Regions from separate parts of the Streptomyces sp. ATCC 21386 genome, predicted to be linked through region 2. Evidence: riboswitches for the same ligand, from Rfam matches in the RefSeq annotation. Region 2 holds a riboswitch; the other holds the start of a gene.
What was found. A riboswitch is a leader RNA that binds a small molecule or an ion and turns the genes downstream of it on or off. The one in region 2 is predicted to bind glycine.
Positions count from the first base shown of each region.

Region 1 (3,533 bases), 2.1 Mb from region 2:
CGCCGAGCCCCACGGCGCCGCCGAGATCGGGCCCACGCCCGTCTCCGGACCGGCCGCGGGCTGCAACGGGTGGTTGGGCAGGAACGGCGCCAGGTGCTCGCGCACCGCCACCGGTCCGACGCCCGGACCGCCGCCGCCGTGCGGGATGCAGAACGTCTTGTGCAGGTTCAGGTGCGAGACGTCGCCGCCGAAGTGGCCCGGCTTGGCGAGCCCCACCAGTGCGTTGAGGTTGGCCCCGTCGACGTAGACCTGCCCACCGGCGTCGTGCACCTGCGCGCAGATGTCGGCCACGTGCTCCTCGAACACCCCGTGCGTGGACGGGTACGTGATCATCAGCACCGACAGCTCGTCGCGGTACTGCTCGATCTTCGCCCGCAGGTCCTCGACGTCGATCTCGCCGTCCTCGGCGGTCTTCACGACGACGACCTTCATCCCGGCCATGACGGCGCTCGCCGCGTTGGTGCCGTGCGCCGAGGAAGGGATGAGACACACGGTCCGCTGCGCGTCGCCGTTGGCCCGGTGGTACCCGCGCACGGCCAGCAGCCCGGCCAGCTCGCCCTGCGAACCCGCGTTCGGCTGCAGCGAGACCTTGTCGTACCCGGTGGCCTCCGCCAGGCGCTCCTCCAGCTCACGGATGAGCGTGAGGTACCCCTGCGCCTGCCCGGCGGGCGCGAACGGGTGCAGCTGCCCGAACTCCGGCCAGGTCACCGGCTCCATCTCGGTGGTCGCGTTGAGCTTCATCGTGCAGGAGCCCAGCGGGATCATGCCCCGGTCCAGCGCGTAGTCCCGGTCGGCGAGCCGGCGCAGATAGCGCAGCATCGCGGTCTCGGAGCGGTACTCGTGGAACACCGGGTGCGTGAGGTAGTCGTCCGACCGCAGCAGCGCCTCGGGCAGCGTGTCCTCGGCCTCGACGTCCAGGGCCTCGACATCCCCCTCCACCCCGAACGCGGTCCACACGGCGCCCAGCTGCGCCCGGGTGGTGGTCTCGTCGCAGGAGATCGACACCAGGTCGGCGTCCACCGGGTGCAGGTTCACGCCATGTTCCCGCGCGGCCGCCACGACCTCACCGGACCTCCCCGGCACCCGCACGGTGAGCGTGTCGAAGTACGCGCCGTGCACGACCTCGATCCCACCCGCGGCGAGCCCCGCGGCGAGCACGGTGGCGTACCGGTGCGTACGCCGGGCGATGGTCCGCAGCCCCTCCGGCCCGTGGTAGACGGCGTACATCCCGGCCATCACGGCGAGCAGCACCTGAGCCGTACAGATGTTGCTGGTCGCCTTCTCCCGGCGTATGTGCTGCTCCCGCGTCTGCAGGGCGAGCCGGTACGCCTTGTGTCCGTCCGCGTCCACGGAGACGCCCACGAGCCGCCCGGGCAGGCTGCGCGCGAACTTCTCCTGAACGGCCATGTAGCCCGCGTGCGGACCGCCGAAGCCCATCGGCACACCGAAGCGCTGCGTCGTCCCCACCGCGATGTCGGCACCCAGCTGACCGGGCGACACGAGCAGCGTGAGGGCGAGCAGGTCGGCGGCGACGGTGACGAGCGCGCCGAGCTCGTGCGCCTGCTCGATGACCGGCTTCAGATCGCGTACGGCACCGGAGGCACCGGGGTACTGCAGCAGCACCCCGTTGATCTCCCGCTCGGCGATGTCGGCCGGGATCCCCTCGCTCAGGTCCGCCACGACGACCTCGACCCCGGTCGGTTCGGCACGGGTCCGGATCACGGCGACGGTCTGCGGCAGAGCGTCCGCGTCGACGAGGAAGAGCCCCTTCTTGTTCTTCCCCATGCGCCGGGACAGCGCCATCGCCTCGGCGGCTGCGGTGCCCTCGTCGAGCAGGGAGGCCCCGGAGGTGGGCAGTCCGGTCAGCTCGGCGACGACCGTCTGGAAATTGAGCAGCGCCTCCAGGCGCCCCTGGGAGATCTCGGGCTGATACGGCGTGTAGGCGGTGTACCAGGCCGGGTTCTCCATGACGTTGCGCAGGATGACGGGCGGCGTGAAGGTCCCGTAGTACCCGAGCCCGATCATCGACCCGAGCACCTGGTTGCGGTCCGCCAGCGAACGCAGCTCCGCCAGTACCTCGGCCTCGGTGCGGGCGCCCGGCAGTTCGAGCGCCTCGGCGTTCTTGATCACATCGGGCACCGCGGCGGCCGTCAGCTCGTCGAGCGAGCCGTACCCGACGTGCGCGAGCATCTTGGCCCGGGCCCCGGCGTCCGGGCCGATGTGACGCCGCTCGAAGGGGATTCCCTGTTCGAGCTCGGAGAGCGGAATGCGATGGGCGGTCATTACGGAGGCCTCCTGGTCTGACACGACCTTCGAGGGCACCACGGCACGGGTGCCCGGACGGCCTCCCCCTCTGTCATCTCAACCTGAGAGCTTCACCGGTCCTGGTTCGGGCCGGTTTTCACCGTCGGTGAGAGCGGGAGCCGTGACACCCGCTCTGCTTTCCAGAGTGACCTCGTCCGTGCGGTACGTGAGCCTGAGAGATTCCGGGGAGGATTTGCTCCTTCGGCGCCTCCGGATGGTGTCCGGAGGACTCTCCCGCACGGGGTCAACAGCCGCTGCCAGCGTATCAGCGCGGTCAACGCACTCACCTTCGAGTGGCCGCCGCCCCCGATGTGCCTTTTGGTAGTCATGAGACACGATGTGCGACCGTTCTGCGACCACTTGGAGGGCCCGTGCAGACCGACATCGATCCGCGCAACCTGATCGGCCGCAAGGCGTTCGACCGCAGGGGCAGCAAGATCGGCACCGTGGACGAGGTCTACCTCGACGACGCCACCGGCATACCCGAGTGGGCCGCGATACGCATGGGTTTCTTCGGCCGCGACGCCTTCGTCCCCCTGGAGCCGAGCGAACTGGTCGAGGGCACCCTCCGTGTCCCCTTCGAACGCTCCCTCATCAAGGACGCCCCCGACTTCGGCGTGGGCCGCCACCTCTCCCCGGAACAGGAACTCCAGCTCTACCACCACTACGGTCTGGACACGGCCCCACCCCCACCCCTGGACCACGACTTCGGCAACACGGCAGGCAGGGACGACAACTGACCTGCACCCGGAGTCCCTCCATGGCCGGACCACCTCACTGTCCCCGCGCGCCGAGGCGCCGACCTCGATGCGCCACACGGCCGCCACGCTCCACCACCCGGGCGCCTTCCTCCTCGGTCCCATGTTCCGGCTCATCCCCTGTTCCCGGCTCCCCCGATTCAGCTCGACGTGTTCCTCGTCGTCCGTCAGTACCTGATGCCGGCCATCCCGCCTGACCCTCCCCCGAGCCTGCCACCCGCCCGGTCCCGGCCTCCCCTGATCCCGCCGCCACCGCCCTCAGCCCCGACGACGCGGCCCGGCCGCGATCAGCCCCGCACCCCACCCGGCACCAACGGCAACGGTTCAGCCGGTTCCAGCTCCGGATCATCGGTCCGGAACGTCCGCACACGCCCGGGCTCCACGTCGTCCGGCGTCTCGAACCGCACGGTGACCCGCCCCAGCCCACTTCCCTGCACCCACCCGTGCCCGTACTCGGCATGCCGCACGTCG
Region 1 covers NZ_JAAVVL010000001.1:3,931,909-3,935,441, reverse strand. Annotated here, with positions in the region: gene gcvP (aminomethyl-transferring glycine dehydrogenase) at 1-2,283, opposite strand, end outside; glycine riboswitch at 2,455-2,551, opposite strand; gene GWK25_RS17180 (PRC-barrel domain-containing protein) at 2,676-3,044, shown strand; gene GWK25_RS17175 (DNA polymerase IV) at 3,350-3,533, opposite strand, start outside.
Region 1: linked by a shared signal. The riboswitch ahead of gcvP (aminomethyl-transferring glycine dehydrogenase) and the one ahead of gcvT (glycine cleavage system aminomethyltransferase GcvT) in region 2 are both predicted to bind glycine.

Region 2 (3,533 bases):
ACACCGTCGGGGTTGAGGGCGAGCCCGATCTGCGGGGGCAGGCCCCGCGCGAACTCGACGGCCGGGGCGATCGTGTACGACATGTGGTTGCCGACGACCTGCCGGAACTGCTCCTCGGAGCTGAAGACCGGCACGTACGCCTGCCCGTCGAACTCCATGGTCGGCAGGTCGAGCTGACCGCTCTGCGGGCCGCCGCCCTCCGGCAGCGGCACCCACACGAAGCTGCGGGCCAGCACCTCCACGATCCGCGCCCCGGCCTGGGGCACACCGAGCGAGGCGGACAGCACCTCCTCCAGCTCGTTGCCGGGCCATCCGCCGTGCCCATGGGGATACGCCTGTGCAGGAAAGTCCGCCGGGAAGTCCATCTGCTGCCTACCGCTTTGCTCCGTGATGCTGTTGTCCCTGCACCTTAATTGCTCCCGGGGCGGGGGCGCGCCCTTCAGGAGCGCGGGAAGTAGATCCGCTTCAGGACATCGGCGGCGGCCCGGTCGATGAGGACGGCCGCCCCGCACCCCTTGGGCAGTCTCCCCTTCTCCACCGCCCGCAGCAGCCGGGTCATCGCCCCCCGGTGCCGGGCGAACGCGTACCGGGAGACGCCCCGGCCCCGCTCCCGCTGTCCGTCCCGCGCCTCGCCGGGAGTGACGTCGAGCAACAGCAGGTGCAGCGTGCCGCCCCGGCGGCGGGCCTCGCGCGCGAGCCAGTTGCGCACCCACGCCTGTGCGCCGCAGTCGTGCACGACCACGCCCTCCCCCGAGCGGAGGGCGCGTCGCAGCCCGGCGTAGTGCGCGAGGCGCACGAGGGGGCGGTAGACGGCGTACGGCAGCCGGCGGGCGAAGCGGGCGTCGAAGCGGTCGCGCGTGTCCTGGGAATCGATGCGGGTGCCGGGCACGGCCCGCCGCATCAGGGTCGACTTGCCGCTGCCGGGGAGCCCGGTGACGACCACCAGGTCGTCCGGCCCGAAGGACAGCTCGTGGGGACTGCGCCCGGACCGCCCCCGGAGGTCGCGGACGACCGCCCTCGGGAACGGGCCGCAGGCCGCACCGGCCGGTGCGACGGGCTGCTTGGGCATCGCGACCCCCGAGGTCGTCGCGTACGCCGTGGTCCTGTTCACCGTGATCGTCCTCCCCAGGGGTATGGAGGTCCCATCCCCACAGACCGTAAAGAAAAGGTAATGCCCGATCCCTCCTGGTTCAGTCCTCGTATGGCCACAAGAGTGCTACGGACCGCTGTGTCCGTCTCCCCTCCGTCGTCCCCCACCTCTCGAAGCTCCCCCTGCCGCCACGCGTCGATGCGTGCAATGATGTCCGCGCCAACTGCATACCGGCCGCTTGAATCCGCGCGGGAGAGCTCCCAGCAGTCGATCGCTGGGGCGCCGAAGGAGCAAGTACCTCCCTTGAATCTCTCAGGCCCAGATACCGCGCGGGCGAGGCACATCTGAAAAGCGGGCCGTACCTCTCCTTCGGGGGTCGGCTCCACCCACGGTGCAAGTCACGACCACCGGTACGTACGGTCGTGGTGAACCTCTCAGGTTCCGATGACAGATGGGGAGGACTTCCCCTCGCCTGTCGCCTGTCTTGCACTGGGAGCAGAATCCGATGAGCAGCAGCTCCACCACTGAACCGCGCCGTACCGCGCTCGACGCCCTGCACCGCTCGCTCGGCGCAACGATGACCGACTTCGCGGGCTGGGACATGCCCCTGCGCTACGGCTCCGAGCGGGACGAGCACATCGCCGTCCGCACGAGGGCCGGCCTCTTCGACCTCTCCCACATGGGCGAGATCACGGTGACCGGACCGCAGGCCGCGGCCCTGTTGAACCACGCCCTCGTGGGCAACATCGGCAGCGTCGGCGTCGGCCGCGCCCGCTACACCATGATCTGCCGCGAGGACGGCGGCATCCTCGACGACCTGATCGTCTACCGGCTGGGCGAGACCGAGTACCTGGTCGTCGCGAACGCCTCCAACGCCCAGGTGGTGCTGGACGCGCTCGTGGAGCGTTCCGCCGGCTTCGACGCCGAGGTGCGCGACGACCGGGACGCCTACGCGCTGCTGGCCGTGCAGGGCCCCGAGTCGCCCGGGATCCTGGCCTCCCTCACCGACGCCGACCTCGACGGTCTGAAGTACTACGCGGGGCTGCCCGGCACGGTCGCCGGGGTGCCCGCGCTGATCGCCCGCACCGGCTACACCGGCGAGGACGGCTTCGAGCTGTTCGTGAAGCCGGAGCACGCGGTCGAGCTGTGGCAGGCGCTGACGAAGGCGGGCGAGGGCGTCGGCCTGGTGCCGTGCGGGCTCTCCTGCCGGGACACGCTGCGTCTGGAGGCGGGCATGCCGCTGTACGGGCACGAGCTGTCGACCGCGCTGACGCCCTTCGACGCCGGGCTCGGGCGGGTCGTGAAGTTCGAGAAGGAGGGCGACTTCGTCGGGCGCGCGGCCCTCGCCGAGGCCGCCGAGCGCGCCGCCTCCGCCCCGCCCCGCGTCCTCGTCGGGCTGGTCGCCGAGGGCCGCCGGGTGCCGCGCGCCGGGTACCCGGTCGTCGCCGACGGCCAGGTGATCGGCGAGGTCACCTCCGGCGCCCCCTCCCCCACGCTGGGCAAGCCGATCGCCATGGCGTACGTCGACGCCGCGCACTCCGCGCCGGGTACGGCCGGTGTGGGCGTGGACATCCGGGGCAGCCACGAGCCGTACGAGGTCGTGGCGCTGCCCTTCTACAAGCGCCAGAAGTAGACACTGGGCGCGCGGCCGCCCGGCCCGAGCGTGACACTGGGCACATTCGCGCTGCTCAACAGCGGTTTCAGCAGTCCCCCATTCATCACCACTCCCTCGCGTACAGGAGAATTCAGGCCATGAGCAACCCCCAGCAGCTGCGCTACAGCAAGGAGCACGAGTGGCTGTCGGTCGCCGAGGACGGCGTCTCGACGGTCGGCATCACGGAGTTCGCGGCGAACGCGCTCGGCGATGTCGTCTACGCCCAGCTCCCCGAGGTGGGCTCCACGGTGACCGCGGGCGAGACCTGTGGCGAACTGGAGTCCACGAAGTCGGTCAGCGACCTGTACTCGCCGGTCTCCGGTGAGATCACCGAGATCAACGAGGACGTCGTGAGCGACCCGTCGCTGGTGAACACCGCCCCCTTCGAGGGCGGGTGGCTGTTCAAGGTGCGCGTCGCGGAGGAGCCGGACGACCTGCTCTCCGCCGACGAGTACGTCGCCCACACCGCCGGCTGAGAAGACGAGGTCGTACGCATGTCGCTTCTGAACACGCCCCTGCACGAGTTGGACCCGGACGTCGCCGCCGCCCTCGACGCCGAGCTGCACCGTCAGCAGTCCACCCTGGAGATGATCGCCTCGGAGAACTTCGCTCCGGTGGCGGTCATGGAGGCACAGGGTTCGGTCCTGACCAACAAGTACGCCGAGGGCTACCCGGGCCGCCGCTACTACGGCGGCTGTGAGCACGTCGACGTCGCCGAGCAGATCGCCATCGACCGGGTGAAGGACCTGTTCGGCGCCGAGTACGCCAACGTCCAGCCGCACTCGGGCG
Region 2 covers NZ_JAAVVL010000001.1:1,810,983-1,814,515, reverse strand. Annotated here, with positions in the region: gene GWK25_RS07980 (enhanced serine sensitivity protein SseB) at 1-365, opposite strand, end outside; gene GWK25_RS07975 (AAA family ATPase) at 440-1,117, opposite strand; glycine riboswitch at 1,330-1,428, shown strand; gene gcvT (glycine cleavage system aminomethyltransferase GcvT) at 1,596-2,723, shown strand; gene gcvH (glycine cleavage system protein GcvH) at 2,843-3,220, shown strand; gene glyA (serine hydroxymethyltransferase) at 3,239-3,533, shown strand, end outside.